2 regions of the Kitasatospora sp. NPDC097643 genome follow, and region 1 is predicted to be linked to the other one. Evidence: riboswitches for the same ligand, from Rfam matches in the RefSeq annotation. Region 1 holds a riboswitch; the other holds the start of a gene.
What was found. A riboswitch is a leader RNA that binds a small molecule or an ion and turns the genes downstream of it on or off. The one in region 1 is predicted to bind guanidine.
Positions count from the first base shown of each region.

Region 2: linked by a shared signal. The riboswitch ahead of ABTY15_RS13695 (DMT family transporter) and the one ahead of ABTY15_RS21395 (MBL fold metallo-hydrolase) in region 1 are both predicted to bind guanidine.

Region 1 is NZ_JBEOSA010000032.1:72,744-87,962, forward strand. It holds gene ABTY15_RS21375 (non-ribosomal peptide synthetase) at 1-820, shown strand, start outside; gene ABTY15_RS21380 (MbtH family protein) at 817-1,002, shown strand; gene ABTY15_RS21385 (DHA2 family efflux MFS transporter permease subunit) at 1,047-2,468, shown strand; gene ABTY15_RS21390 (Uma2 family endonuclease) at 2,505-3,056, shown strand; gene ABTY15_RS21395 (MBL fold metallo-hydrolase) at 3,105-3,959, opposite strand; guanidine-III (ykkC-III) riboswitch at 3,972-4,039, opposite strand; gene ABTY15_RS21400 (hypothetical protein) at 4,686-5,324, opposite strand; gene fes (enterochelin esterase) at 5,437-6,633, opposite strand; gene fhuB (Fe(3+)-hydroxamate ABC transporter permease FhuB) at 6,654-8,870, opposite strand; gene ABTY15_RS21415 (ABC transporter substrate-binding protein) at 8,977-9,996, shown strand; gene ABTY15_RS21420 (ABC transporter ATP-binding protein) at 10,030-10,812, shown strand; gene ABTY15_RS21425 (PQQ-dependent sugar dehydrogenase) at 10,894-12,057, shown strand; gene ABTY15_RS21430 (MarR family winged helix-turn-helix transcriptional regulator) at 12,511-12,969, shown strand; gene ABTY15_RS21435 (GTP-binding protein) at 12,972-13,544, opposite strand; gene ABTY15_RS21440 (DUF742 domain-containing protein) at 13,602-13,982, opposite strand; gene ABTY15_RS21445 (roadblock/LC7 domain-containing protein) at 13,979-14,410, opposite strand; gene ABTY15_RS21450 (ATP-binding protein) at 14,410-15,219, opposite strand, start outside.
Region 2 is NZ_JBEOSA010000016.1:74,699-89,917, forward strand. It holds gene ABTY15_RS13670 (rhomboid family intramembrane serine protease) at 1-1,598, opposite strand, end outside; gene ABTY15_RS13675 (alpha/beta hydrolase) at 1,595-2,911, opposite strand; gene ABTY15_RS13680 (class F sortase) at 2,908-3,546, opposite strand; gene ABTY15_RS13685 (polysaccharide deacetylase family protein) at 3,950-5,272, shown strand; gene ABTY15_RS13690 (MFS transporter) at 5,290-6,726, opposite strand; gene ABTY15_RS13695 (DMT family transporter) at 6,810-7,124, opposite strand; guanidine-III (ykkC-III) riboswitch at 7,170-7,235, opposite strand; tRNA gene ABTY15_RS13700 (tRNA-Cys) at 7,319-7,390, shown strand; gene ABTY15_RS13705 (xanthine dehydrogenase family protein molybdopterin-binding subunit) at 7,454-9,781, opposite strand; partial or broken gene ABTY15_RS13710 ((2Fe-2S)-binding protein) at 10,422-10,881, opposite strand; gene ABTY15_RS13715 (FAD binding domain-containing protein) at 10,950-11,816, opposite strand; gene ABTY15_RS13720 (beta-N-acetylhexosaminidase) at 12,116-13,726, opposite strand; gene ABTY15_RS13725 (DUF3039 domain-containing protein) at 13,784-14,062, opposite strand; gene ABTY15_RS13730 (YqgE/AlgH family protein) at 14,125-14,718, opposite strand; gene murA (UDP-N-acetylglucosamine 1-carboxyvinyltransferase) at 15,008-15,219, shown strand, end outside.

The DNA.
Region 1 (15,219 bases):
GGCCCCGCTGTTCGCCGTCCACCCGGCCGGCGGCCTCAGCTGGTGCTACACCGGCCTGATCCGCCACCTGCCCGCCGACGTGCCGATCTACGGCCTCCAGGCCCAGGGCGTCGGCCCCGCCACCGCCGAACTGCCCCTGCCACCAAGCCTGGACGAGCTGGCCGTGCACTACGTCGACCGGTTGCGCGAGGTCCAGCCCGAGGGCCCGTACCGGCTGCTCGGCTGGTCCACCGGCGGCATCATCGCGCACGTCGTCGCCGTCCGACTCCAAGAGCTCGGCCAGGCCGTCGAGTTGCTCGCGATCCTGGATGCCTACCCTGCCGAGGGCTTCCGCGACCTGCCCGCCCCGGACCAGGCCGAGGCACTGGAGGCGCTGCTCACCATGGGCGGCTACGGTCCCGCCGACCTGGCCGGTGAGTCGCTCGAACTCGCCGCCGTCACCGCACTGTTGCGCCGCGAAGGCAGCCCGCTCGCCGGACTCTCCGAGCCCACCGTGGCCGCGCTCAACCGGATCTACCTGCACACCAACCACCTGGTTCGCGGCCACGAGCACCGGCGCTTCGACGGCGACGTGCTGTTCTTCCGCGCCACCGTCGACACCATCGACGAGACCCTGGTCCCCGCGCTGTGGACCCCGTACGTCGCCGGCCGGATCGACAACACCGACATCGCCTGCTCGCACAAGGACATGACCCTGCCCGACCCGATCGCGCACATCGCCCGCGTGATCGCCGACCACCTGACCGGCCCCGCGCACCGCGTGACCGATGCCGCCGACCACCTGACCGACCCCGCCGACGCTGGAGAACCCCGCCGATGAACGACGCCCCCGTCAACCCCTTCGACGCCGACGGCGAGTTCCTCGCCCTCGTCAACGACCAGGGCCAGCACTCCCTCTGGCCCGCCTTCGCCGCCGTCCCGGCCGGTTGGGACGTCGCCCACGGCCCCTGCGAGCGCGCCGTCGCCCTGGACTGGATCACCGCCCACTGGACCGACCTGTGACCCCATCCGCCGACTCCGCTCCCGTCCCCGCGGAGGCCGCTCCCGTGGACGCCGCCCCCGCGGGCTCCGACTCCGCGGACTCCGCCTCCGCCGGGGCCCCGGCACGCCCCCTGCTCGCGGGGCGTGCCGCGGTGGTGGTCGTCTACACCGCCGCGATGTGCATGAACGGCCTGGACTCGACCATCGTCAACCCGGCGCTCTACCGCATCGCCGAGGACTTCGGCCGACCGGTCTCGGCGGCCAACGCCGTGGAGACCGCCTTCCTGGTCGGCCTCGCCGTGGGTCTGCCGGTGGCCGGCTGGTTCGGCGACCGCTGCGGCGTGAAGCGGGTGTTCCTCGCCGCGCTCACCGCCTTCACCCTCACCTCCGCGCTGTGCGCCGCCGCCCCCGGCCTGGGCCCGCTCGCCGCCGCCCGGGCCGTCCAGGGCGTGGCCGGCGGACTGCTCACCCCGGTCGGGATGACCCTGCTCTTCCGCGCCTTCGCACCGCACGAGCGGTCCCGGCTCGGCCGGATCCTCATCGTGCCCACCGCACTGATGCCCGCCCTCGGACCGCCGCTCGGCGGCTTCCTCACCGAACACCTCTCCTGGCACTGGCTGTTCCTCGTCAACCTGCCGATCGGCGCGGCCGCCGTGCTCACCGGAGTGCTCGGCCTGCCCCGCGCGGAGGAGCCCGCAGCAGGCCGCTTCGACACCACCGGCTTCCTGCTGGCCACCCCCGGCCTCGGCCTGCTCACCTACGCCCTGGGCTTCGGCCCGGCCCACGGCTGGGCCTCGCCCGGCGTGGCCCTCGGCGGCCTGCTCGGTCTGCTCCTGCTCGCCCTCGCCGTCCGCCACCAACGGCGGGCCCCGGAACCGCTGGTGGACCTCCGACTGCTCGCCGACCGCACCTTCGGCCCCGCCACCTGGCTGGCCCTGCTCACCTCGGCCGGCCTGATGGGCGCGCTGTTCGTCCTCCCGCTGCTCTACCAGGCGGCGCTCGGCGCCTCCGCGCTCGACGCCGGGCTGAGCGTCTTCCCCGAGGCGCTGGGCCTGATGGCCGCCTCGCACCTCGTCGACCGCCTGCTACCCCGCCTCGGCCCCCGTCGCCTCACCGTGCCCGCCCTCCTGCTGGCGGCGCTGGTGCTCGCCGCCCTGGGCTTCGCCGAGAACCCGTGGGCCGTCCGGGCGCTGATGTTCGCGGTCGGTCTCGTCCTGGGCACCGCCGTCCTCACCGTCCAGATCGTCGGCTTCGCCGAGATCCCGCCCCCCGCCATGGGTCGCGCAATGGGCCTGTTCACCATCCTGCGCACCCTCGGCGGCGCCCTCGGCATCGCCGCCACCGCCGCCCTGCTCGCCGCCCTGGCCCCCGACGCCGGCTCCCCCACCCCCTACCGCCTCGCCCTCCTCCTCACCGCCACCCTCACCGCCGCCGCCACCCTCCTCGCCACCCGCCTGCCCAGGGAGCTGACCCTGGATCCGTCCTGACTGCCGTACGGTGGCCGGAGTACTGGAGGAGACCTCATGAATCCTGAGCACTACCACCTGCTCGAAGAGGCCCGGCGCAGCCTCCCGGCCGGCTACAAGGTCGAGCTGTCCGGCGACATCATCGTGATGCAGGCGGCGCCGTCCTCGATCCACCAGCTGAATCTGGCGCTCGTCCAGCGCCAGTTCGAGGCGCACTGTCCGCCCGGGTACTTCCCGACCGGGAACAGCGACCTCTCCTCGCCCGAGGCCGGTTCGGTCCGCAACCCCGACCTCACCTATGTGCCCGAGACGGTCGTCGACCTGGACGACCACGACATCCCCGCCGAACTCGCCCTGATCGCGGTCGAGATCGTCTCCCCGTCCAACCCGGAGAACGACTGGACGGGGAAGGTCCGCGACTACCCGCGCATGGGCTTCCCGCTGTACCTGATCGTGGACCCGCGGCAGAAGACGGTGACGCTGTTCTCCGAGCCGAACCGCGACCGGTACCACACGAGGACCGAGCGGGAGTTCGGTGAGACGATCCGGATCCCCGAGCCGTTCGGCTTCGAGCTGGACCTCTCGCGGCTCGTTCCCTACAAGGACTGACCTACAAGGACTGACCCGCGAGCCGTCCACCCGCCCACCTGCGCCGACTCACTCGCTCGGCCAGAGGACCAGGTCGGCGAGTGCGTGCCGGGTGGGCTGCCCGCCCAGTTCGGCGAGTGCGGCGCGGATCGCGTGCAGGTGGGCGGTGGTGAGTTGGAGCGGCGGCTCGTCGGGCTGGTAGGTGGTCCGGATCGGGTAGTCCACGCCCGGGTCGCGGGTCATCTCGATGTGGCAGCCGAGCACGTGCGTGACGGTGTGCTGCTCGGTGAAGGCGATCAACCGGTCGATGGTGCGGCCGAACGCGGCCCAGTCGTCGATGTACAGCCGGCCCGGGTAGACGGTGTCGCCGGTGAGCAGGAAGCCGGTCCACGGGTCGTAGTAGGTGACGGCTGCCTCGTGGTGGCCCGGTGCGGCCAGGCAGCGCAGCACCCGGCCGCCGCCCAGGTCCACCCGCGCCACGGCCTCCGCGTCCTGGTCGAAGCCGAAGTACGGCCAGGCGGTGGCCCGGTCGGCGGCCACCAGGGTGGTCCCGGGCCGGTCGGTGAACTGTCCGTCGCCCGCGACGTGGTCGCCGTGCGGGTGGGTGTGCAGGACGAGTAGCCCGTAATCGTCCCGGGGGTTGCGGGCGAGCCACTTCCCGATCAGCTCGTCGACCACCGTGCGCACCGGGAAGAACTCCGGCTGGGCGGTGGCCCCGGTGTCGATCAGCACCGCCCGTTCGGCCCCGAAGAGCAGGTACAGGAACGGCGCCTCGTAGTTGATCGCCTTGTTCTGCCGCAGGATGACGGTGTGTTCGTCGTACTCGTGGACCTGGATGTCCGGGTCCGTGTTGTGCTTCGCCGACGGGGACCCGTGGATCCACCGCACATCCAGCGGACGAGCGATCGGTGCACCGGCAGCCATGACGCCTCCCTGCGTGCGTCGTCTTGGCGGGCCGGGTACGGCGCACATCTCGTCCGGGGCCGGCACCAGCGCGCCGCCACCGCGACGCTAACACGCCGCGCCGACCGCTGGCCGATGGCCGCCAGCCGCTAGGAGTCGAACCAGACCGGCAGCCGGACGTTCTCCGCCCCGTGCAACTACGTCAGGGTGCGCTCGGCCCGGTCCCCGGCCCTGGGGAGGCCGGGGACGGCAGCGGGGTCGATCAGGGACTTCCCGCGGAGCACCAACGCGCCGTCCGGGCCCCGGCTGTAGTGGCGAAAGCCGCTCGTCCGCCCGCTCGGCCGGCTCGTCCCGGTCCACTGCCGCCGGCTCAGCCCAGCCGGTCCAGGTCGGGTCGTGGACGTTGCAGCGGTACGCGCCGAAGGCCGCACGCGTCCGGGCGGGCACGTCCGCGGGCAGGCCCCGGCCCGGGGCGAGTGGCCGGAACCCGGCGTGGTTGCGGACACCGAAGAGGCAGCCGAACGCGTCGTGGTCGCGCGTGCCGTACAACGCGTCGAGCTCGATCACCACGGCCCAGCGGGTGCGCTCGTTCGCGGGCCTGCCGTGGGTGCTGCGGTACTCGACGCCGGTGATGTCCGTTCCCACGGCCGGATTCTCATGGGTCCGCGCAGCGCGGGCAACGGCTTTTGGCCCCGCCGGCCCCACCGAGGGGGCGGGCGGGGCCGGTGTCCTTCGGCCGCCTGGTGGTTACCGGCGGCGGGGGAAGAAGGTGACGGGGGTGTTGCCGGTGTACTGGAACTCGCCAGCCGGCAGGCAGTGGTCGTCCGGATTGTCGCCCAGCCCGTCGCAGTGCTCCGCGCTCAGCCGCATGAAGACGGTGCTGGTGTGCGGGCCCGCGCTCAGCGGGCGCAGCGGATGGGAGGCGAAGTTGGCGATGATCTGATCGTCCACGGTGTCGACGCGTCGCACGATCTCCGGGCCCACGGTGACGCTCCACTCCTGGCGGGTGCCGATGTCCTGGACGATCCGGACGCCCTGGAGCTTGGCGAGGAAGTCGTCCATCGGGGCGGGCCGCGAAGGCGTGTACCCGGCCGGGTAGACGGCGCCGTCCGGGCCGGTGGCGGTGCCCCAGCCCGGGAGGGTGCGGACCCAGCGCTCGCCGACGAAGGCCTCGCGGCACGGCGGCGGGCCGATGAGCCGTTCGCTCACCCCCAGGAAGGCGTTGAGATCGATGCCTTCGAAGACGCAGTGGTGGTCTGGCGACGGGACGGCCTCGGCGGTGCCGATGCCCGGGGCCGCCAGCAGGGCGGTGGCGACGGCGGCGACCAGGGCTGCGCGGATGCGAGTTCGGCTGCGGGTCCCGGTACGGGTACGGGAACGTGTCATGGTGGGCGGCGGCCTTTCCGGCTCGGTGGTGTGCGGGCATCCCGAGGATCCGTGGCCGCACCGGTGGCCCCGGCAAAGGACACCCGCGGGCCCGCCACTCGGCTCCCTGAGCTCATCCGCACGGCTGACGGCCGAGCAGGTGGCCGAGGCCGTCGGCGAGGCCGCCGCGCCAGCAGGCGTAGTCGTGGCCGCCGTTGAACTCGCGGTAGGCGAGGTCGTAGCCGCGCGCGGTGAGGACGTCGCGCAGGTGGCGGTTCTGGGGGAGCAGCATCCACTCCTGGAGCCCTACCTCGACGTAGAACCGGGCCGCCCGCCGCTCCCCGCCCGCGAACTGGCGGGTCAGCCACTCGGAGCCGGCGTCGAACTCGGTCCCGTCCGGCCACCAGAACGAGCCGGACTGGGAGAGCGCGTTGCCGAACCGCTCCGGCCGGCGGAACGCGGCGTAGGCGGCGGTGAGCCCGCCCGCGCTCTGACCGGCGATGACGGTGGCGGCCGGGTCGGTGGTGGCAGCGAACTCCCTCGCCGCCCAGGGCAGGAGGCGGTCGGCGAGGAGGTCGACGAAGTCCGGGTTGCAGGACAGGTCCGTCGGGCGGCCGGCGCCCATGGTGTGCACGAGCAGCGCGACCGCCGGCGGGATCACCCCGTCCGCCGTCAGGTTGTCGAGGGTGTCGCCGACGGCCAGCACCTCGCCCCACATCTCGCCGTCCAGCAGCACCGCCACCGGGTACGGCCCGGGCCCGTGTGCCCGTCCGCGCCCGTGGGCGGATCCGTGCCCGTGAGCGGAATCGTGCCCGGCCGGGAGGTGGACGTCCACCCGCCGTCCGGCCACCTCGCGCGCGAGCGTCCGCCCGCGCGGCACGTCGCTGCGCCGCTGGACGTACGGCTGGGCCGGGGCCTCGGGCAGGCTGAGCACCGAGGCGGGGTGCCGGCTGCCGCGGGCGGGCAGCCGGGGGCCGGGGGCGAGCGGGTCGGGCCGGGCGTGGTCGAGGACGTGCGACCACTCGGACCGGGTCGTGCCGGGCACCGCGCCCCGGAACGGGTACAGCTGGTAGGAGGCCCGGTGGTCGGCGCGCAGGCGGTAGGTGATCGACCAGCGGCCGTCGTCCCGGCGGGTCATCAGGTGCGGGGTGAGGTCCCCGGCGTGGCGGTCCTTGTCGGTGACGGTGTGCAGGAGGGCGAGCACGCCGTCGTACGGCGCGCCCCCCAGGGCGTCCGGCTGCGCGCCCTGCGGCGGGTCCGCGTGGACGAGGGTGACCAGCCGGTACGCCGGGTCGTCCGGGTCGGGGGCGACGAGCGGGTGGGGTTCCATCGGTGACGACTCCTTGAGGATCAGGCGGGGGTGCCGCGGCGGCCGAGCAGCACCCAGAGCAGGAAGGGCCCGCCGAGGACGGTGGTGACGATGCCGACCGGGATCTCCACCCCGCCGATCAGCACCCGCCCCACGGTGTCCGCGAGCACGACCAGCACGGCCCCGGTGAGCGCCGAGCCCAGGACCGGGACCCGTGCGGGCCCGGCCAGCCGCCCGGCGATCACCGGCGCGGCGAGGGCGACGAAGCCGACCGGCCCGCAGACGCCCACCGCCAGCCCGGCCAGCGCCACCGCCAGCAGCAGGCAGGCGAGCCGGACCCGGCCCGGGTCGACGCCGAGCGCCGAGGCCACGCTGTCGTCGAACCGCAGCACCGCCAGCCGCCGCGCCACCGCCAGGGCGAGCGGCACCAGCACGGCCAGCCCGATCAGCACCGGGGTGGCGACCGCGTAGTCGCGTCCGTTGAGGCTGCCGGAGGTCCAGACGTACAGCGAGCCGGCCGAGTTCAGCGAGCGACGGGCCAGCGCGACCTGGATGACGGCCGAGGCGAGCGCCGACATGGCGAGGCCGACCACCAGCACCCGGTAGCCGCGGGCGCCGAGCCCGCCGGAGACCAGGGTCACGGCGAGGACGGCGGCCAGCGCGCCGAGCGGACCGGCCCACCATGCGCCGAAAGTGCCGGAGGCGGTGGCGGAGATCAGTACGGCCGCCGTGGCACCGTCGTTGACGCCGAGGAGCTCGGGGGTGGCGAGGCGGTTGCGGGCGAGGGTCTGGGTGAGGCAGCCGGCCAGGCCGAGGGCGGCGCCGGCGGCGAGCCCGGCGACGATCCGCCCGAGCCGGAACCGCTGCACCAACAGCACGTCCAGCCGGTCCCCGTAGCCGAACACGGCCTGGAAGGTGCGGCCCAGGCCGAGCTCGCTCTGCCCGGCGTGGGCGGACACGACGACGGCGGCGACCAGCGCGGCGGCCAGCCCGAGCGAGGCGAGCAGCGCCCGCCGGGGCAGCAGCAGCGACCACGCGCCGCGCCGCAGCACCAGATCGGGCCTGGCCGGGGCGGCCGCCTCTTCGCGCCGGACGGGCGCGGGCTCGGCCGGGTCCGCCATCGCGAGCGCGGCCGCCCGGCGGGAGCGGACGATCGCGATCAGCGCGGGCGCGCCGACCAGGGCGACGATCACCGACACCGGTGCCTCGAACGGCCTGGCCACCACCCGGGCCAGCACGTCGGCCCCGGTGAGCACGGCGGCGCCGAACAGCCCGGCGAGCAGGGTGAGCCGCCCCACCCGGGGCCCGGCGACCGCCCGGGCCAGGAAGCCGGCGAGCAGGCCGAGGAAGGAGACCGGGCCGGCCAGGGCGACCGCCGAGGCGGTGAGCAGCGTGACCGCCAGGGCGACCGCCGCCCGGGTGGCTCCGGGCCGGTGGCCGAGGCTGCGGGCGAGGTCGTCGCCGAGGGCCAGCGCGGTCAGCGGCCGGGTCGCCAGCAGGGCGAGCAGGAACCCCACGCCGAGCACCGGCGCGAGCTGGCGCAGTGTCGCCCAGCCCTCCACCCCGGCCAGCGAGCCGAGCACCCAGACCCGGTACCTGTCGTACGCCTCAGGTGAGTTGACGATCAGCACCCCGGTGAGCCCGCCGAAGGTCGCGCCGACCGCGGAGCCGCCGAGCACCAGCCGCATCGGCGACCCGCCGCCCCGGCTGCCCGCGACGAGCAGCACGAGCGCGCTGGCGAGCACCGCGCCGCCGAAGGCGAAGACCAGGTAGCCGTACGAGGTCTGGACGCCGAGCACCGCGATCCCGAGGACGACGCCCAGCGACGCGCCCGCGTTGACGCCGAGCAGTCCGGTCTCCGCGAGCGGGTTGCGGGTGACGGACTGCAACTGCGCCCCGGCGACCCCGAGCGCGGCACCGACCAGCAGCGCGGTGACCGTGCGCGGCAGGCGCAGGTCCCCGACGACGAGCGCGAGCCGACCGTCCGCCCGGGCACCGCCGCGGTCGAGCAGGTAGTCCAACACCCGCCCGGGGCCGACCTCTCCGGCCCCGACCGACAGCGAGAGCCCGGCCAGTGCGACCAGGACCGCCACCGCCCCGACGGCGACCGGCCAGACCGGGCGGTGCCCGGCCCCTCGGACGGCCCCTCGGACGACCTCGTGGACGACCCCTCGGCTGACCTCTGGGCCGGTCGGGGGTGCGGGGGCGTCCGGCTCGGTGCGGGACGCTTCGTGGACGCCCACTTGCGACGATGTCATAAGGTAAGGCTAACCTAATGGCCGTGCTGTCCTGTGGGGCGCCTCCGCTGCGCCGATCTGCCCGGACACCGTTCAACTCCCGTACCACCACTGCCCGGAGGCACCCATGCCAGTTGCCCAGAGCCCGCTCCGCCCCGCCCGCCGCCGCGTGATCCAGGCCCTGGCCGTCACCGGGGCCGCCGCCCTCCTGCTCGCCGGATGCGGCTCCTCGGGCTCCTCCTCGGGCGCCACGACCTCCTCCTCGGCCGCCTCCGGCGGCGCCGGTCCGGACCCGGCCGGCAGCAAGCGGACCGTCAAGGACGCCACCGGCAAGGCCGTCGAGATCCCCGCCGCACCCCAGCGGATCGTCACCCTCACCCAGGAGGACCTCGACGCCGTGCTCGCCCTCGGCCTCAAGCCCGTCGGAATCACCAACGGCCAGGGGCTCAACGAGCCGCCCGCCTACCTCAAGGACAAGGTCCAGGGCGTCCCGGTCGTCGGCAACCTGCTCCAGCCCGTGATGGACAAGGTGATCGCCGCCAAGCCCGACCTCATCCTCGCCGGCGACATGCAGGACGAGCAGATGCTCAAGCAACTGCGCGAGATCACCCCCGCCACGCTGGTCACCATGGCCCCAACCGACGACTGGAAGCTCGCCTTCCGTGGGATCGGAAACGCCGTCAACAAGCTCGACCAGGCCAACAAGGTGATCTCCGGTTACGACGCCAAAGCCGCCAAGGCCGGCGGGGAGCTCGGGAAGAACAAGGGTGCGGCCGTCTCCATCGTCCGCTGGAACCCCACCGGCCCCAGCTGGATGGAGAAGCGGCAGTTCGCCGGCGGTGTCGCCCTCGACATGGGCCTCACCCGCCCCAAGGCCCAGGACAAGGACGGCAACGCCCACAGCCCCGCGCTCAGCCTGGAGAAGCTCGCCGAGATCGACGGCGACTGGCTGTTCCTCTCCACCCTCACCGACGACGGCAAGACCGCCCTCAAGGACGTCCAGTCCAAGCCCGCCTACCAGGAGCTGAACGCCGTCAAGAACAACCACACCGTCACCGTGGACGGCTCGGTGTGGTCCACCCGCGGCGGCCCCCTCGCGGCCGACGTCGTCATCGGCGACATCGGCAAGGCGCTTGCCTCCTCCTGACCGCCCGGCCCGCGCCAACCGAAGGAACCCGCGATGGAGCTGACGATCCAGGGGCTCACCGCCGGCTACGGCCCGGGCCGCCCGGTGCTGAGCGGCGTCGACCTCACCGTGCCGGCCGGCCGGGTGGTCGCCGTCGTCGGCCCGAACGGCTGTGGGAAGTCCACCCTGCTGCGCGCCGTGGCCCGGCTGCACCGGCCGGACGGCGGTCGGGTGCTGGTCGGCGGCGAGTCCGTCTGGCGGCTGCGGCCGCGGCAGGCCGCTCACCGGGTGGCGCTGCTCCCGCAGAGCCCGCAGGCACCCGAGGCGGTCACCGTCGCCGGACTCGTCCGCTACGGCCGCCACCCGCACCAGGGGCTCTTCCGGCAGTGGTCGACGACGGACGAGCGGCTCGTCGCCGACGCCCTGCGCGCCACCGGCGTCGAGGACCTCGCCGACCGGCGGCTGGACCGCCTCTCCGGAGGCCAGCGCCAGCGCTGCTGGCTCGCCATGGTGCTGGCCCAGGACACGCCCGTCGTGCTGCTCGACGAGCCGACCAGCGCCCTGGACCTCGGGCACGCCGTCGAGGTGCTGGAACTGGTCCGCCTGGTCGCGGCCGGCGGACGCACCGTCGTCATGGTGCTGCACGACCTCGCCGCGGCCGCCCGCTACGCCGACCTGGTGGTCGCCCTGCGGGACGGCGCGGTGGTCGCCTGCGGGCCGCCCCGCGAGGTGGTGGACGAGGGGCTGGTGCGCGCGCTCTACGACATCGACAGCGATGTGCTGGCCGCCCCCGGCGACGGCGCCCCCGTGATCGTCCCCCGGGCGCCCGCGGGCTGACGGCCGGACGGCGGGTTGCCGGGGCGGGCGCGGACGGGTGTGCTCTGCTGGGGCCACGCCACGTCCACGGAGGGGGCCCCGGTGCACCGTCGACTCCTCGCCGCCCTGCTGGCCCTGCTGCTCGCCCCGGCGGCCTGCTCCTCCTCGGCGCCTGCCCCCGGTGGCGCCGGCCCCGCCACCGCGAGCCCGGCCACGCCGGGCGGCCCGGGCGGCCCGACGGTCCGCGCCACCGTTGCGGACGGGCTGGCCGTGCCATGGGGCCTGGTCGTGCTGCCCGGTGGGGACCTGCTGGTCTCCGAGCGGGACAGCGCCCGGATCGTGCGGATCGCCACGCCCGGCGGGGCCGGCGGGGCGGGAGGTTCCCCGCGGGCCGACGGGGCCGCCGGGGCGAAGACCGAGGCGGGCACCGTGCCAGGGGTGGTGGCCGGGGGAGAGGGTGGGCTGCTCGGCCTCGCGGTGTCCCCCGGCTTCGCCGCCGACCGGCTGGTGTACGCCTACCTCAGCACCGCCGAGGACAACCGGATCGTTCGGATCCGTTACGACCCCGCGCTGCCCGTCGGCGCCCAACTCGGCACCCCGGAAACCCTGCTGGCCGGAATCCCGCGCGGCCCGCGCCACAACGGCGGCCGGATCGCCTTCGGCCCCGATGGCCTGCTGTACGCCACCACTGGGGACAGTGGCGACCCGGCGCTCGCCCAGGACGCGGCCTCGCTCGGCGGCAAGATCCTCCGGCTGACCCCGGACGGCGCCCCCGCCCCGGGAAACCCGCTGCCCGGATCGCCGGTCTACTCCCTCGGCCACCGCAACCCCGAGGGCATCGCCTGGGACCCCGAAGGGCGGCTCTGGGCCTGTGAGTTCGGTGCGGACACCTGGGACGAGCTCAACCTGATCCGCCCCGGCGGCAACTACGGCTGGCCCGAGCTCGAAGGTGCCGGCCACCGCCCCGGATTCATCGACCCCCTCGCCCAGTGGCGCCCCGCAGAAGCCTCCCCGAGCGGCCTCGCCTACGCCGACGGCGCGCTCTGGATGGCCGCGCTGCGCGGCACCCGCCTGTGGCGCGTGCCGATCGCCGGCGACCACCTGGCCGGCAGCCCCCGGGGCTACCTCAACGACGCCTACGGCCGCCTGCGGACCGTGGTCACCGCCCCCGACGGCACCCTCCTGCTCGCCACCAACAACACCGACGGCCGCGGCGAGCCGCGCCCCGGGGACGACCGCGTCCTCCGCCTCGCCCCTGGCGGGTAGCCGCCCGGCCACCGCCGCCCGGAGCCGGACCACCGCGCCCCGGAGCGCCACGCCCCAGGCCCTCGCGGTCCGGGCCACCGAGCCCCGGACCGCTGCGATCCACTCCTTCACCGTGCTCCCCATCCGTGCCTCCCCGCGCTCCGGCTGACCTCGTTCGCCAGTCGAGAACCCTCCGAACCCCCGTGACGCTTCCCGATCCGTAGCCAAAGCCCGCAGCTCCACTCGAAAGGGTGTTCGCTAACCATGCTTGTTGACGTTTGGCCGTTCGCACACGCCTGAGTGTCAGTGGTCCGCGCTACGTTCCCGGCATCGCAGACCGCGAGCCGCGGGTGGCCGCGGCGCAGGAGGGCATCGACAGAGGTACTTGCACAGACAGGTAATCCGCGTCGGCTGGCATACTTGGAACGGGGGAGACAGTGCGCGAAGCACAGCTGAACGGAAGGACGGCGAGCCATGGGGATACGCGACGACGCGGCCGAGGTCCGGGCGCGTGGCTGGCGTACGCTCGCCGCGCTGCACGGCTTGATCGACACCGCGCTGGAGAAGGCGCTGCAGGCGGAGCACCGGCTCTCGGTGGTCGAGTACACCGTGCTGGAGGCGCTCTCGCGGCAGGACGGCTGGCACATGCGGATGCAGCAGCTGGCCCGTGCGGCGGCGCTGAGCAGCAGCGCGACCACCCGGCTGGTCACGCGGCTGGAGGACCGCGGGCTGCTCAGCCGCTACCTCTGCGCGGACGACCGGCGGGGGATCTACACGGAGCTGACCCCGGAGGGCCGGGACCTGCTGACGGCCGCCCGGCCGGTGCACGACGCGACCCTGGAGTCGACCCTGGCGCGGGCCGCCGAGGTCCCCGAGCTGGCCCCGCTGGTGGGCGCCCTGGCCGAGCTCAAGGGTGGTACGGCGGGCGCCTAGCCTCAGCGACGGGCGGCGAGGGCGTCCCGGCGGACCCGGTCCAGCAGGGCGAGCAGCAGTTCCTTGCTGGACGACCGCTCCCGCACGTCGCAGAGCACGACCGGGACTTCCGGGCCGAGGTCCAGCGCGCGCCGGACGTCCTCGGGGCTGGCCTCGCGGCGGCCGTGGAAGCAGTTGACGCCGATCGCGAACGGGATGCCGCGCTGCTCGAAGAAGTCGACGGCGGCGAAGCTGGATTCGAGCCGCCGGGTGTCGGCGAGGACGATCGCCCCGAGGGCGCCGAGGGCGAGGTCGTCCCACATGAACCAGAACCGGAACTGTCCGGGCGTGCCGAACAGGTAGAGCACCAGGTCCTCACGGACGGTGATCCGCCCGAAGTCCATGGCCACGGTGGTGGTGGACTTGTCCTGGACGCCGTCGAGGCTGTCGACCCCGATGCTGGCGCGGGTCATCCGCTCCTCGGTCTGCAGCGGTTCGATCTCGCTGACCGAGCCGACCATGGTGGTCTTTCCGACGCCGAAGCCGCCGGCGACGAGGATCTTGACCGCGCCCGGCACCAGGCTCTGGGTCGTCAATTCGGGTCTCCTGGAGGGGGAGTGGGAGAGGCGGGGGCCGACCGGGGGCCCGCCGGGTCAGAGCCGGCGGACGCCCTCGATGACGGCCTGGATCAGCGAGATGTCCGGCGCCTCGGCGAGCTGGACGGGGGCACGGGTGAGGATCAGCCGGGCCTCGGCCAGGTCGTCGAGCAGCACCTTGACCACGCTCACCGGCAGGTCGAGCGTGGCGGCGATCTCGGCTACGGCCAGCGGGCGTTCGCGGCACAGGTCGAGGATCGCGGCCGGCTCGGGGGAGAGCCGGCTGGTGTCGGTGAGTGGGTTGGCGGTCACCACGAGGGTGATCAGCGCGAAGCCGTCACGGACGGGGCCGGTGCGCCCGTTGGTGATCGCGTAAGGGCGGACCAGATGGCCTGCGTCCTTGTCGTAGAACCAGGCCTCGTCGGCTTCGGTGGTCACGCACCGCCACCCACGCCGGTCTGGCCCGCGTCGCTGCGCGGCGCTGCGGTGAGGTACTGGCCGACCTGCTTGACCAGCATGTTGATCTCGTACGCCATCAGACCGGCGTCCACCTGCTCGCTGGTCAGGACGGCGAGCCGGGCGCCCTGTCCGGCAGTGGTGACGAACAGGAACAGCTGGTCCATCTCGACGACGGTCTGCCGGACCCGGCCGCCGTTGAACCGGTGGCCGGCGCCCCGGGCGAGGCTCTGCAGGCCGGAGGCGACGGCCGACAGGTGCTCGGCGTCGGCCCGGTCGAGGCCCTGCGACATGCCGACCAGCAGGCCGTCCTCGGAGAGGACGATGGCGTGCCGGGTCTCGGGGACCCGCGCGACCAGCTGGTCCAGCAGCCAGTTGAGGTCGCGCTGGGTGTCGGTGTGCTGCGTCATCACTGCTGTTCCTTGGCTTCCTGAGCGGCGGAGGCTTCCTGAGCGGCGGAAGGTGCGGCCGGGGCGTTGGGCGTCGCGAGCGGCGCCGGGGGTGCGGTGGGCTCCTGGGGTGCGGCGGGCGCAGGCGTGGCCGGGGGCACGGGCGCGGCCGGCGCGTCCGCGCTGCCGGACGGACCGGACACGCCGGACACACCGGACGGGTCTGACGGTTCGGAACCGGCCGCACGGGCGGTCCGGGTGCCGCGCTGGATGGCGGCCATGGTGGCGCGGGAGCGCTGCGGGGAGGGGTCGTCGGCCTCGGCGGCCCCGTGCCGGGGGCCGGTCGGGGCGGACTGGGCGGGCTGGGCGATCGGCGCGGGCATCATGGCGCCGGGCGCGTGGGCCTCGCGGAGCTGTTCGGCGAGGCTGGCGTTGCGGACCCGCTGCGGCAGGACCCGCGGAGTGCGCAGCTCGCCGTCCGGGCCGTGCTCCAAGTGCTCCTCCTGCGCGCGTTCGTGGGTGGGCGTGGCGCGGTCGGCGGGCACCCCGTCGAAGGGCGCCCCCGCGGGCTCGGCCGGACCGTCCGCACCGCGCAGGTCCGTCCGATCGTCCGCAGAGGTGTCGTACGGGCGGGGCAGCGCGGGCCGCGGCACGACCACGGCACCGGGCAGGCCGGGGATCGCGGCACCGACCGGCAGTCCGCCGTTGGTCGGGGCGGGGGCGGTACCGTCCTGGCCACCGTCCACGGGGTACTGGGCGAGCAGCTCGCCGATGATCACCCCGCTGTCACCGGGCACACCACTGCCTACGGGACCACCAGTCAGGAGGCC
Region 2 (15,219 bases), on a different contig from region 1:
CCGCCGCCGTGCTCGGTGAGCAGCGCCCTGGCCCGGGCCGCGGCCGCCGCGTCGGTGTGCACCACCGGCCGGCGGAAGGCGGTCAGCAGCGCCCCCAGCGCGACCACCCAGAACGCCAGCCCGCAGTACGTCTCCAGGAGCCGCGCCACCGGGCCGACCGCGATCGGGTAGTCCGGCAGCAGGTCGTTGTACGCGGGCGGCAGGAACTGCGCCGGCAGCCCGTGCAGCAGGCCCCGGACGCCCGCGCCGGGCTCGAACTGCCCGGCCACGGCCCGCCCGAGCCCCACGTAGGTGGCGGCGGCGACCAGTGCGGCGCCGCCGAGCACCGCGCCCAGCCGGTGCACCTCGCGCCCCGCCAGCCGCAGCCGGAACCGCTGCCGGGTGGCCAGCAACAGGACGGTGGTGAGCAGCGGCAGCAGCATCGCCTCGACGAAGTACTGGACGAGGTCCGCGGTGACCGGTCCGGCGTCCAGGTACAGCCAGCCCAGCAGCGCCACCCAGAGCAACTCGGTGGCCACGGTGATCCGCCAGGCGAACCGCAGCCCCCGGCGCAGCCCCTCGGCGAGCACCAGCAGCAGGGCCGGGAACAGCGCGGCCATCAGCCGGCCCGGGGTGTCGAAGATCCGCTCGACGGCGTGCGCGCGGGCGCAGTCGTGCGCCGACAGCGCGCAGAAGTCGGCCACCTCCTCCGGGCTGAGCCGGTGCGAGAAGTACAGCTCGGAGAAGGTGTTGAACGGCCCGGTGGCGTTGTCGTACAGCGAGGCGATCAGCGGGCCGAAGGCGGCGGCGACCAGGCAGAGCGCGACCAGCACCCGGGTCTCGGTGTGCGAGGAGCGGTGCGAGCGCAGGTGCGGCCGGCCCCGGCTGAGCAGCGCGCCGGCGCCCAGCCCGACCAACGCGGCGGAGAACCGCTGGATGCTCTGCAGGTGGCCGACGTACAGCGTCATCACCAGCGGGACGAGCAGCACCAGCAGGTGCAGCCGGCGGCGCCAGAGCACGGTGAGCCGGTAGCCGAGCACCCCGGCCAGCGTGAACAGGCCGACGCCCGGGCCGATCGCGGTCTGGTCGGACACCGAGGCGGTCCACTGCTCGCCGAGCTTGGAGCCGACGGCGACCACCGCGGTGCCGAGCACGGTGCCCGCCAGCTGCCCGCCGACCAGCACCGCGACCGTCCGCAGCCGGCCGAGCCGGTGCTCGGCGGCCGGGCCGACCAGGAGCAGCAGCAGGCTGGTGAAGACGTACGAGCCGATGCCGGAGCACCAGAACATCGAGGTGAACGGCGTCCACAGCCGGCCCTCGGACAGCGTCGGCAGGCCGACCCCGGTCCGGGCGAGCAGGCGCTCGGACGGCCCGTGGGCCAGGCTGCCGGTGGCCGCGCCGAGCACCCAGAGGCCGGCCAGCAGCACCAGGGTCAGCGGAGCCGACCTCAGCCGCAGGCCGAGGGCCCGGGCGGCGCGGCGGACCCGCTGCGGGCGGGGCTCCGGCGTCCGGGTGACCGGGCCGCGGTCGGCGCCGGGCTCCGGCCCGCGCCCGGTGCGCTGCTCGCGGATGTCGACGACCGTCGCGGTGGCGGCCGTCGCGGTGCCGGCCGCGCTCACCCGACCAGCCCGGTCTGCTGGGCGAGCCAGTTCAGGTTCTGCTCGAAGGCCTGCCGGAAGACCACCCAGCTGTGCCAGCCGGGGACCGTCTGGTAGCCGACCTTCATCCCGGCCGCCTGCGCCGCCGCGTACGCCTTCTCCTGCATCGGCTTGTAGTCCGAATCGTTGGCGCCGACCACGAAGATGCCGGCGGTGTCGGGGAACTGCTTGCGGGCCATGACGGTCAGCGGGTCGACGGCGGCGAACGCGGCCTCGTCACCGCCGAAGGCCTTGCCGACGGTCTCGCCGTGGCTGCCGAGGGTCGGTTCGTCCTGGCCGGAGATGTCCAGGAAGCTGCCGTAGACGTCGGGTGCGTTGACGGCGAGCTGGAGCGAGCAGGTGCCGCCGAGCGAGAGCCCGCCGATCGCGAAGGCCTTGCGGCCGGTGGCGGTCTGCAGGTTCTGGTGGATCCAATTCGGGACGTCGACGGCCAGGTAGGTCTGCGCCTTGGCGATCCGGGAGTCCATGCAGAGCGTGTTGGTCCACGAGCTGCCGGTGGGGTCGGCGACCACCACGATCGGGGCGAGGCCCTGGTGCTCGGCGGCGAAGGCGTCCAGGGTCTCCTGGATGGCGCCGGAGTTGATCCAGTCCTCCGGGGCGCCGGGCTGGCCGGGCAGCAGCACCACGACGGGCAGCAGCGGCCGGGGGGTGGCCTGGTAGGCGGGCGGCAGGTAGACGTACCCGTCGCGGGTCTTGAAGCCGGACTTGACGCCCGGGATGTTCACGGTGGAGACGGTGCCCTTGGCGGGCAGTCCGGGCGGTGCCTGCCAGAGCTCCGCGAGCGGCCGGTCGGCGACCGGGGCGACGGTGCTGGCCGCCTTGCCCACGGTCAGCTGCTGGCTCTTCGGCGCCAGCATGGCCCGACCGGTCGGGTACTGGTCGAAGCCCCGGTTGATCTGCGAGGAGGCCATCAGCACCACCAGGGCGACGCCGCCGACCGCCAGCAGCCGGCGGCGTAGGGAGAGCAGCGGCCCGCGGAAGCAGAGCAGGGCTATCGCGAACAGCGCGACGGCTATCCAGCGCATCACGAAGTCCGGCGTGCCCTCCGGGAACGGGCGCCACCAGCCGTCGACGCCGATCTTCACCAGGGCGGTGAGCACGGCGGCCAGCAGCAGCGCGCCGACCAGGCGCAGGGCCCGCCAGCGCTCGTGGCGGGAGAGGGCGAGGACGACCAGCGAACCCCAGCCGGCGGCGAGCACGGCGTTCGGGACCGGGCCGTGGGTGAGCGGCCAGTCGAGCGGGTTCCAGCGGGTGGCGAGGGTGAGCGTGGTCATGCGGCTTTGCCCGGGCGGGTGGTGTCGGCCAGGAACCCGTAGGCGACGACGTTGCCCTCGTAGCCGTGTTCCGCGCTGTACGCGCCGCCGCAGGTGATCACCCGCAGTTGCGCGTCGTCGGCCTGACGGTAGACCCGATCGTCCGGGAAGTCCTTTCGGTCGTGCACTTCGATGGCGTACAGCTGGTAGACGGCGGTGGCGCCGTCCGCGCGGGCGATCTCGATCCGGTCGCCGCGGTGGAGCGCCCCAAGATGGTAGAAGACCGCCGGACCGCTCCGGTTGTCTACGTGACCGGCCAGGATGGCGGTTCCGCGCTGCCCGGGGGTGGCCCCGCCGCGGTACCAGCCGGCCAGGTTACGGTCCCCCTCGGGCGGCGCCTGGAGGTGCCCCTCGGTGTCGAGGCCGAGCGCGGTGACGGGCGCGTCGAGCCGCACCGCCGGGATGCGGATCCGGGTCGGGGCGGAGGGGCCCAGCGGCGGCACGACGGAGACCGGGGCGAACCCGGACAGCGTCTGGGCCGCGCCGGGAGTCGGCGGCAGCGTGCCGCCGCCACCGCTGAGCAGCCAGGCACCGAGCACCAGCGCGGCCCCGGCGGCCAGCGTGCCCGGCCAGGGACTCCTGCTCTGGACGCCCACGGGCGCTCCCCTCTGTCGGCGGATTCCCGATTCCTGGGAGTTTCCTGGGAACAATTGAATCGGATCGGACGATAAGGCACGTCCACACGACGGTCGTACTGACACCCGCCGATCGGCAGGGCCGCGGGCGCCTTCCCTGCGCCGCGTGGGCACCCGGTGGCGGAGAGCGACAGTCGCACCGCACGGGACGACGCCCCGAGTACGACCCGGTACGAGCTTCGACGTCGAGCACATCGATCCGGTTGCGTCATTTGGGCGATCGATTACGACCGTCTGTGGCGCCAAGCCGACCGAAAGCGTCCACATGCCATGCTGACCCGGTCACGGGTTCTATCACCCCACTTGTCCGACCGGTTTTTCACACACCTGTACGCCGGCCGAACGCCTCATGAACGGAGTGACCATGGACGCTCTCTCCCGCCGCACGCTGCTGGCCGCCGGTGCGGCCTCCGCCGCCGCGCTGGCCGCCGGCTGCGGCAGCACCGGCGCCCGCGGCGGCGAGCAGGCGGTCGGGCCGGCCCCCCATGGTTCGACCCACGGCGCCACCGGCGCCACCGAGCAGAACGGCACCCCAGCCCCGGCCCCCCAGCCGCAGGCCGTCCTGATCGGCGACGGCTCCACCTCCGACACTGGCGCCCAGCCCCACCTGCCCGTCCCCGAACGGCTGCGGGCCGGCGAGCGCCCGCCGCAGTTCGTGGTCTTCTCCTGGGACGGCGCCGGCGAGCTCGACAACGGCCTGTTCGCCCGCTTCCGCCGGCTGGCGCAGGAGCACAACGCGAAGATGACCTTCTTCCTCAGCGGCCTCTACCTGCTGCCCGAGTCCAAGAAGGACCTCTACCGCCCGCCGCAGCACAAGGTCGGCGCCTCCGACATCGGCTACCTGAGCGACCCGCACATCCGCGAGACCCTGGAGAACCTGCACGCGGCCTGGCTGGAGGGCCACGAGATCGGCACCCACTTCAACGGCCACTTCTGCGGTGCCACCGGCGTCGGCAAGTGGTCCCCGGAGGAGTGGGACAGCGAGATCCAGCAGGCGATGGACTTCGTGACGAACTGGCGCACCAACACCGGCTTCACCGACCTGCCGTCGCTGCCCTTCGACTACCGCAAGGAGCTGATCGGCAGCCGCACCCCCTGCCTGGAGGGCCAGCGCAACCTGCTGCCCACCGCCGTCAAGCGCGGCTGGCGCTACGACAGCAGCGGCAACGGCACCCAGGTGTGGCCGCAGAAGATCCAGGGCGGCGCCCTGTGGGACCTCCCGCTCCAGTCCATCCCCTTCCCCGGGCACACCTTCCAGGTGCTCTCGATGGACTACAACATCATGTACAACCAGTGCGGCCCCAACACCAAGGCCGACCCCGCGCTGTACCCCGGGTTCCAGGCCCAGGCCCGCGACGCGTACCTGATGGGCTTCGACCGCGCGTACACCACCAACCGGGCGCCGTACATCATCGGCAACCACTTCGAGGAGTGGAACGGCGGCATCTACATGAACGCCGTCGAGGACGTGCTCAAGACCGTCGCGGGCAAGCCGGAGGTCCGGCTGGTCTCGTTCCGTCAGCTGGTCGACTGGCTGGACGCGCAGGACCCGGCGGTGCTGCGCAAGCTCCAGGGCCTCGCCCCCGGCCAGTCCCCGGTCGGCGGCTGGGAGTCCTTCCTCGGCACCCCGGCGGCGGCGCCGGTGCCCTCCCCGGCCGCCACCGCCACCGCCGCTCTCGCCGGCTGACCGTGACCGGCTGAGCGTCAGGCCCTGCGCACCCGGCCGGAGACCAGCGCGCCCAGCAGCGCCACCCCGGTCATGCCCAGGAAGATCACCGCGAAGGCGCCGGCCGGGCCGGCCGCCCCGGCGCCCTCGTGGGCGGCGGCCAGCGAGCCGCCGCCCAGCGCCGCGAACAGCACCCCGGCCAGGCCCATCAGCAGCACGTTGCCCAGCGCGTCGCTCACCTGGAGCGCGGCCGAGTTGGCCCCGGCGTCCTCCGGCGCGGAGAGCTTCATCATCAGCACGCTGATGCTCGCGACGGTCAGGCCCATTCCGATGCCGCCGACGCCCCAGGCCACCGCCGCCACCCAGGCCGGGACCGCCGGGACCAGCACCAGCGCCGCACCCGCGATCGCCACCGCGGTCAGCACGAACCCGCCCCGGATCATCGCCCCGCGGTAGCGCTCCGCCCCCGGCCGCCCCTGCAACCACGAACCCAGCGCCCAGGAGAGCCCGCCGCTGGTCAGGGTGAGCCCGGCCAGCGTCGGCGACAGGCCGCGCTGGTTGACCATCATCAGCGGGATGAACGCCTCGGCCGCGAAGAACGCCCCGGCCGCCACCCCGCGCAGCAGGATCACCGTCGGCAGCCCGCGCCCGGCCCGCAGCGTCCCCTGCGGCAGCAGCCCCAGCACGGCGGGCAGCAGCAGCGCCGCCCCGGCCGCCGCCGGGAGCAGCCCGACCAGGTCCAGCCGCTGGCCCGCGTACTGGAGCAGGCCCGCGCCGAGGGCGGCCATCGCGGCCAGCCGGGTGCGGCGGCGGTCGAACTGCGCGGCCCTGAGCACCGGCAGCTCCCGCTCGGCGCGGGCCAGCGCCGGGCCCATCACCGCCAGCGGCAGCAGGATCAGCACCGGGACGGCCAGGAACACCCAGCGCCAGCCCAGGTGCTGGGTGACGGCCCCGGCGACCAGCGGGCCGACGATCGAGGGCAGCACCCAGGCCGAGGAGAAGGCCGCGAAGACGGACGGCCGCAGCCGCTCCGGGTAGGCCCGGCCGACCACGACGTACAGCGCGACGATGACCAGCCCGCCGCCGAGCCCCTGGATCGCCCGCCCGCCCACGAACATCCACATCCCCGGTGCCGTCCCGGCCACCACCAGGCCCGCGCCGAACACCCCGATGCCGGTGAACAGCGGTTGCAGCGGGCCGCGCCGGTCGCACCACTGGCCGGAGACGACCAGTGCGAACAGCGTGGTGGTGAAGTAGCCGGAGAAGGCGAAGGCGTACAGCCCGAGGCCGTCCAGCTGGCGGGCCGCCACCGGCATCGCGGTGTTGACGGCCGTCGCCTCGAAGGCGATCACCAGGACCACCGACACGATCCCCAGCGTCAGCGCGCGGTAGCGACCGCTCAGCACCCCGCCGCCGGGGTCGTCCTGCGGGGGTATCGGGGCGGAGTCGACCGAGGTGGGGGAGGCAGTGGTCATACGGAACATCGTAAGGTCCGTCCGCCATCTTGGCCCCTGACCGGGGGTCGGTGATCGACTCCGCCGCCGGACGTAGGTCCGGCTCAGTCCAGCACCTTGAGACCGACCACGCCGGAGACGATCAGCAGCAGACAGCCGATCCGGGCCAGGGTCACCGCGTCCCCCAGGACGGCCATCCCGTAGAGCGCGGTGCCGATCGCGCCGATGCCGACCCAGACCGCGTAGCCGGTGCCGATCGGGATGGTGCGCATCGCGTACGCCAGGCCGCCCATGCTCAGCAGCAGGGCGACGCCGAAGACCAGGCTCGGGACCAGCCGGGTGAAACCCCTGGACGACTCCAGGGCCACCGCCCACACGGTCTCCAGGACACCGGAAACGACAAGAACGAGCCACGCCATGACGGCCACGACCTTCGCAGTCCACAGCGGCCGGGTTGCCGCTGAACTGCGCCGTCTTGTCGTGACCGGGTACGACGCGCTCGTCCGGGGTGGCGGGAAAACAGCCACGGCCTCCGACCGTAGCACATCTCGCCATACAGAATTTACAAAACTTCATTGACCCCATTCGAGCAATCCGCCATCCTGAATTCACTGGCCGTGTGCCCGAGTGGCTTAGGGAACCGTCTGCAAAGCGGTACACGCGGGTTCGATTCCCGCCATGGCCTCGGAAAAGGGAATTGCCGGTCGACTCGAAAGTCGACCGGCAATTCCCTTTCCAGCATTTCCGATCAGGCCGTGATCGCGTCCTCGGGCCGGATCGGCAGCCGGCCGACCGGCAGGCCGGTGGCGGCCCGGACGGCCGCGGCGACGGCCGCCGGGGCGACCACCGCGGGCACGGCGCTGACCGCCTTGGCGCCGAAGGTGGCGACCACGTCCCGCTCCTCCAGCAGCGCCGCGATCCGCACCTCCGGGGTGTCCAGGGCGGTCGGCAGCCGGTAGCCGGTGAGCGAGGGGTTCCGCAGCACGCCGCCCTCGGTGCGCAGGTCCTCCAGCAGGGCCAGGCCGACGCCCTGGGCCACGCCCGCCTCGATCCGGTCCTCGATCTGCCGCGGGTTCAGCGCCCGGCCGACGTCCTGCGCGACCGTCATCTCGACCACCCGGACGGCACCCAGCTCGATGTCCACGTCCACCACCGCGCGCATCGCGCAGAACGCGATGGACACGAAGGCGTCGCCCTGCCCGGCCTCGTCCAGCGGCTCGGTGGGGTGCGGACGGCACTGCGCGGTCGCCCACAGCTCCTTGCCCTCCAGCGCCTCGGCGACCGGCATCCCGAGCACCCCGTCGTACGAGGTGATCTTGCCGTCGGAGATCTGGAGCAGCTCCACCGACATCCCGAAGTTGGCGGCGATCGGCTGGAGGAGCTGGTGGCGGACCATCAGCGCGGCCCGCTCGACGGCGCCGCCGGAGACCCAGGTGTGCCGGCCGCGGGCCGAGGGCCCGGCGATCGACTGGTCGCTGTCGGCCGGCGCGATGTAGACCTCGCTGACGCCCAGAACCGACTGCACGATCTGCCGGGCCAGCGTGGCGAAGCCCTGACCGGAGTCGACGGCCGCGCAGATCACCGTGGCGTGGTCGCCGCTGACCCGCACGGTGGCGGTGGAGACCTCGTCCTCGCCCTCCGCGCCGAGCATGTGCACCATGCCGACCGCGTAGCCGATCCCGCGCCGCACCGCGGCCGGGTCGCCCGCGCCGCCGGGCCCGCCGGGCAGCAGCCACTCGGCGTTCGGGTCGTCCACCGGCAGCGCGGGCAGCGGCTCGGCCGCGACGGCGTCCAGCAGCGCCTTCACCGGCGCCGGGCAGGTGACGGCCTGTCCGGTGGGCATCGGGTCCCCGGTGGCCAGCGCGTTGCGGCGGCGGATCTCCACCGGGTCCACGCCCACCCGGGCGGCCAGCTGGTCCAGCTGGGACTCGTACGCGAAGCAGGCCTGCAACGCGCCCTCGCCGCGCATCCGCCCGGCCGGCGGGTTGTTGGTGCGCACCGCCCAGGCGTCCACGAAGACGTTCGGGCAGACGTACGGGCCGACCGAGAAGGCCGTCGCGGCGGCCAGCGCCTCGGCCGAGACGTCCGCGTAGGCGCCACCGTCCAGCAGGATCTGCGCCTCGACCTTGACCAGCCGGCCCTCGGCGTCGGCGTGGTGGCGGTAGCGCAGCAGCGCCGGGTGGCGGGAGGTGTGGGTGTGGAAGGACTCCTCGCGGGTGAGGGTCATCTTCACCGGGCGGCCGGTGCGCAGCGCCAGCAGCGCCAGGGTGACCTGGAAGGACAGGTCCTCGCGGTCGGTGGTGGCGCCGGGCACGCCGGTGACCACCAGCCGGACCCGGTCCGGCTCCAGGCCCAGGCAGGCGGCGGTGCGGTCGCGGTCGCCGTGCGGGTCGGTGGAGGACAGGTGCAGCTCGACCCCGCCGTCCGGGCGCGGGACGGCCAGCCCGGCCTCGGCGCCGAGCGGGGCCGGGTCCTGCCGGCCGACCTGGTACAGGCCCTCGACGATGACCTCGCCGGCCGCGTCCGGGTCCCCGGTGCGCAGCGGCAGGTGGCGGAACAGGTTGCCGTCCGGGTGCAGCAGCGGGGCGGTGAAGGACTGCTCCGGGTCGGTGACGGCCTCCAGCGGCTCGTAGTCGACCACGATCAGCCCGACCGCCAGCCGGGCGGTGTCCGGGTGGTCGGCGGCCACCGCGGCGATCGGCTCGCCGTGGTGGCGCACCACGCCGGCGGCCAGCACCGGCCGGTCGGCGACGATCGGCCCGGCCGGGGCGCCGTCCGGGGTGCCGTCCGGGCCGGGCGGCAGGTCGGCGGCGGTCACCACGGCGTGCACGCCGGGCAGCGCCAGCGCGGCGGAGGTGTCGATGCCGCGGATCCGGGCGTGCGGGTGCGGGGAGCGCAGCACCGCGCCCCAGAGCAGCCCCTCGGCCCACAGGTCGGCGGCGTACGGGTAGATGCCGAGCGCCTTGGGCAGCGCGTCGCTGCGCAGCGGGGAGCTGCCCAGTCCGAACGGCTCCGGTGCGCCGCCCTCGTCGCCGTCCTGCTGGAGTGCTGCGCCGATGTCGGTAGGCGACGTCATGATGCGTGGTCGTCCTCGGGGAGCCGGATGCCGTGGGCGGGGGTGGCACCGTACGGGACACCGGCGGGGGCGCTGCCCTCGGCCGGGACGCCGTGCGGGGGCGTGGGGACGTACGGCGTGCCGTGCGCGGGCGTGCCGTCGAAGGCGGCGCCGGGCAGGGGCGTGCCGTGCGCGGGGGTGGGCTCGTAGACCGGGCCGTCGTAGCCGGCGTCGTAGCCGGGCTGCTGCGGGTAGCCCTCCGGGTAGCCGCCGGGCAGGTAGGTGCCGTGCGCCGGGGTGGTCTGGTACGGCTGCTCGGGGTAGCCGGGCTGCTGGTGCTGCGGGTAGTACACCGCGTCGTCGACGGCCTGGGCGGGCACGCCGGGGACGGGCGCCGGCCCGGCGGTGTCGTACACCCCGGTGTCGTAGCCGCCCTGGGGGTCGCCGTAGGGCAGGCCGGCGTCGGCCTGCGGCTCCTCGACGGGGGGCTGCGGGGTGTGCTCGATCCAGGCGTCGGCGTCGGTGTAGACCGGCGGCTCGGCGGTCGGCTCGGGCTCCGGCGCGGGCTGCTCGACCCCGGCGGCGACGGCGGCCGCGGCGGCCTCCTCGGCCTCCAGGGCCGCGGCCTCCTCCGCCTCCTCGGCCTCCAGGGCGCGCGCGTCGGCGACGCTCTGGACGGCGGCCAGCACGCCCCGGTAGCCGGTGCAGCGGCAGAGGTTGCCGCAGAGCGCCTGCCGGGCCTCGACCTCGGTGGGCCGGTGGTTGCGCTGGAGCAGGTCGTGCACGGCCATCGCCATGCCGGGGGCGCAGTAGCCGCACTGCACCGCGCCGGACTCGGCCAGCGCCTGCTGGACGTCGCTCGCCCCGCCGGCGGCCGACAGGCCCTCGACGGTGTTGATCTCGCTGTCGGCGGCGAGCGCGGCGGGCACCAGGCAGCCGGCCACCAGCTGGCCGTCCACCTGCACCGAGCAGGCGCCGCACTCGCCCTGCTCGCAGCCGTCCTTGGCGCCGGCCAGGCCGAGCCGCTCGCGCAGCACGTAGAGCAGGCTCTCGCCGATCCAGGCGTCGGTGACGGGCCGTTCGAAACCGTTGACGCGCAGCGTGTAGGAGGCGCACGGGCGCAGCTCGCGGCTGACCGGGGGAGTGAGGCCGAGCGGGTCGGCGTCGAGGGTCTCGATGGGGTCTGTGGTCACTTCAGCGCCCTTCCCAGTGCCCGTCGGGCCAGCACCGATACGGTACGCCGTAGCCGAACGGCGGCCGCGCTCGGCCCCTCGGTCACGGCCTCCCAGGCGCCCTCGGCGCCGTAGCTGTCGGGGACGCAGGCGGCGGCCACGTACTCGCCGAAGGCGGCGGTGGCGGCCGGGTCGATCTCCCGGCTGCCGTCCCAGTCGATGCAGCCGGCCACCCAGGCCTCCGCCTCCAGCGGGCGCAGCGGCACCGGGGCGACGGCCCCGACCGCGCAGCGCACGGCGCGCCGGGCGGGGTCGAGGACCAGGGCGACGGAGGCGGTGGCGCGGGCCGGACCGCTGCGGCCGGTGGCCTTGAGGAAGACCTGCGGCGCGTGCAGCAGCGGGACGCGCACCCAGGTGAGCAGTTCGCCGGGGCGCACCGGGTCGAGGCCGGTGAGCAGGTGGCTGACCGGGACCTCGCGGGTGGAGCCGGCCCGGGCGAGGGTGACGCTGGCCTCCAGGGCGGCGAGCACCGGGAGGGTGTCGCCGGCCGGGGCGGCGGTGACGATGTTGCCGCCGAGGGTGCCGACGTTGCGGACCTGCGGCGGGCCCGCGGTGCGGGCGGCGTCGGCGAGCGCGGGGATGAGCGCGGCGAAGTCGGGGCGGTCCATCCGGGCGTGGGTGAGTCCGGCGCCGAGGACGGCGGTGCCGCCGTCCTCGTAGCGCCAGCCGCGCAGTTCGGTGATCCGGCCGAGGCCGACCAGGGCGGCGGGGCGCAGTCGTCCGGCGTTGACGGCCTCCATCAGGTCGGTGGCGCCGGCCACCGGTACCGCGGCCGGCGCGGCGGCCAGCGCCTCGACGGCCTCGTCGAGCGAGGCCGGCAGCATGATCGTCCGGTTCACCTGGGTCCCACCGTGCTCCACTTGCTCATCGATCGCCTGCCGCCCGCGGCCCTCGGCCGTGGTGTCCGCGTCAGCAGCCCGGCCTGGCCCGTAGGGTACGGGCGATCGGGCCGGGTTGGGCAACTCTGGCACACAATGCTCGATGATCATTTCGGGGCCGGTGAACGGGACTGCCCGATTGGGACGGATACCGGGCGGTATCTGCCCCGGCCCGGACCGGACCGGGGCAGATGTTCATCTGTTCTTGACGTCCGACGACCGGTCAGGAGTTCCCGACCGGAAGATCACCGAGCCGGGGGCGGGCCCTCGATCGGGCGCCCGACCACGCCGGGGCGGCGCTGCCAGGGGTGCGGTCCGGCGATCGGGCGGTACTCCACACCGAGCGCGTCCAGCACCTCCAGGTGCGCCGTGAGCCGGCGCTCGAAACCGGGCCAGTCACGTTCGGCCGGTTCGGTGGACAGATCGGACCAGGCGACCTCGGCGAACGCCGCCAGTCGGGGGAAGGCCCGGTAGTCGACGTCCCGGGCGCTGTCGGTGAACTCGCTCCACAGGTTGGCCTGGGTGCCGATCACGTGCCGGGCGGCGGTCTCGTCCAGCTGCCGCGGCACCGGCTCGAAGCGGTACACGTCCTCCAGGGTGCGGACGAATCCGACCGGGATCGGCTCGTCCGGGCCGTCCGCCTGCCGGTGGTCCAGGTAGACGTGCTGCTCGGGACACATCACCACGTCGTGCCCGGCCTCCGCCGCCGCGATCCCGCCGCCGAAGCCCCGCCAGGACGACACCGCAGCGTGGGGAGCGAGCCCGCCCTCCAGGATCTCGTCCCAGCCGATCAGCCGGCGGCCGCGCTCGGCCAGCCAGCGGTCGAAGTGCCGGATCACCCAGCTCTGCAGCTCGTCCTCGTTGGCCAGCCCGAGCTCGCGGATCCGCGCCTGGGCGGCCGCGCTCTCCTTCCACTGCTCCTTGGGGCACTCGTCGCCGCCGAGGTGGATGAACTCGGACGGGAAGAGCTCCAGGACCTCCTCCAGCACGCCCTCGAAGAAGCGCAGGGTGCCCTCGGAGACGTTGAGCACGTGGTGGCTCACCCCCCAGTCCGTCCAGACGCCGAGCGCGGCGGTGTCCACCACGTCGGTGTTGCCCAGCTCGGGGTAGGCGGCGACGGCGGCCTGGGTGTGGCCGGGCAGGTCGATCTCCGGGACGACGGTGACCCCGCGGGCGGCCGCGTACGCGACGATCTCGCGCAGGTCGTCCTGGGTGTAGAAGCCGCCGTGCGGGCGGTCGTCGCGGCGCTGGGCCGCGCGGTAGCCGACCATCGAGCGCTCCCGCCAGGCACCGCGCGCGGTCAGCTCCGGGTAGCGCCTGATCTCCACCCGCCAGCCCTGGTCGTCGGTCAGGTGCAGGTGCAGCACGTTGAGCTTGTGCACGGCCAGCAGGTCGACGAAGCGCAGCACGTCGGCCTTGGGCAGGAAGTGCCGGGCGACGTCGAGCAGGGCGCCGCGCCAGCCGAACCGGGGGGCGTCCGCGATGTCCACGCCGGGCAGCACCCAGCCGGTGCGCCGCAGCGGGGATCTGCGGAAGGCCTCCGGGCCCAGCAGCCGCCGCAGGGTCTGCGCGCCCCACAGGGCGCCGGCCGGCCCGCCCGCGGCGACCACGGCGTGCCCGGGGCGGACCGTGATCCGGTACGCCTCGGCGGCGAGCGTGTCGTCCTGGACCAGTTCGACGCCGGTGCCCGGCCGGCCCGGGCCGAGCGGCAGGCCGGTGGCGGCGGACAGCGTGCTGCGCAGCCACCGCTCGGCGTCGGCCAGCCCGGGCGGTGCGGTCAGCGTGGTGGAGTCGTCGAGCGGGAAGTCCTCGTCCGGGCGCCGGACGGCACTCGAAGGTGCGGGAATGAGGTCCATTCCGACATCCTGCCCGGGCCCGGGACGATTGGCATAGACCAATCCGCGCCGAGTGGACTACTTGTTGTTGTCGTCCCCACCCTGCGGCTTGCCGATGCCGTCGTAGATCTCCTTGCACATCGGGCAGACCGGGTACTTCTTCGGGTCGCGCCCGGGCACCCACACCTTGCCGCAGAGCGCGACCACGGGGGATCCGGAGAGCGCGCTCTCCATGATCTTGTCCTTCTGGACGTAGTGCGCGAAGCGCTCGTGGTCGCCGTCCCCGTGGGACACCTGCGGGACGGGCTCGACCAGGGTGCCGGTGCCGAGGCCGCGCTCGGGCTCAAGAGTGCTCATGGGTGCCAAGTCTATGGGCGCCCCGGGAAACCGGGCCAGTGTCGCGCCGGGCGGCTCGCACGTCAGTTCATGGTCGGGTCGTCCGGGTAGGTCGCGAGCAGGGCGAGCGGGCCGCGCTGGCGGCGCAGCACCGCCCGCCAGAGCCGCTCCGGCTCGGGGCTGGAGATGTCCCCGGGCTCGCAGTCCACCAGGAACCAGGCGCCGCTCTCCAGCTCCGCCTCCAACTGCCCCGGCGACCAGCCGGCGTACCCGGCGAAGATCCGCAGCGCCCCCAGCTCACCGGCCAGCACCTCGGGCGGCGCCTCCAGGTCCACCAGGCCGATCGCGCCGTGCACCCGCCGCCAGCCGAGCGGCTCGCCGGTGCCCGGTTCCCCCGGCGCGACCGCGAGGCCGAGCGCCGAGTCCAGCGCCACCGGACCCCCCTGGAAGACCACGGCCGGCTGCCCGACCAGTCGCCCCCAGCCGTCCAGGACGCTGCCCACCTCGACCGGCGTCGGCCGATTGAGGACCACGCCGAGCGCCCCCTCGGCGTCGTGGTCGAGGAGGAGCACCACCGACCGGGCGAAGTTCGGATCGGTGAGCAGGGGCGTCGCGACGAGCAGACGGCCGGTGTGGGACCGGCCTCCGTGCGAATGGGCCGCCGTCATGCCACACATGATCCCGCAGAACCACCGGGGTGGGACACCTCAACACCCAAACCCCGTCACGCCGGACGAACACCCGTACGGCCGCATCGGCGGGCGGGACGACCCGCGGAGAGAGCACCATCACGGGAGAGGCACGCGGGAACCATCGGCACGCCTACTACCATCTACGTCTGGTGGACGCCTTTATACGGTGCCGACTCGGTTTCGCCGGGGGCCCGACGCGCCCGTACGACCGGTCCACCTGCGGCTCCTCCGGAGCCCTTCCCCACTCACTCTGGCACCCCGGATTGCGAGAACGATGACCGACGACGTCCTGCTGGTCCACGGCGGAAACCCGCTCGAAGGCGAGATCCGCGTCCGCGGTGCGAAGAACCTGGTCCCCAAGGCCATGGTCGCCGCCCTCCTCGGGCAGGGCCCCAGCAGACTGCGCAACGTCCCGGACATCCGCGACGTCAAGGTGGTCCGCGGCCTGCTCCAGCTGCACGGCGTGACCGTGCGCACCGGCGACGA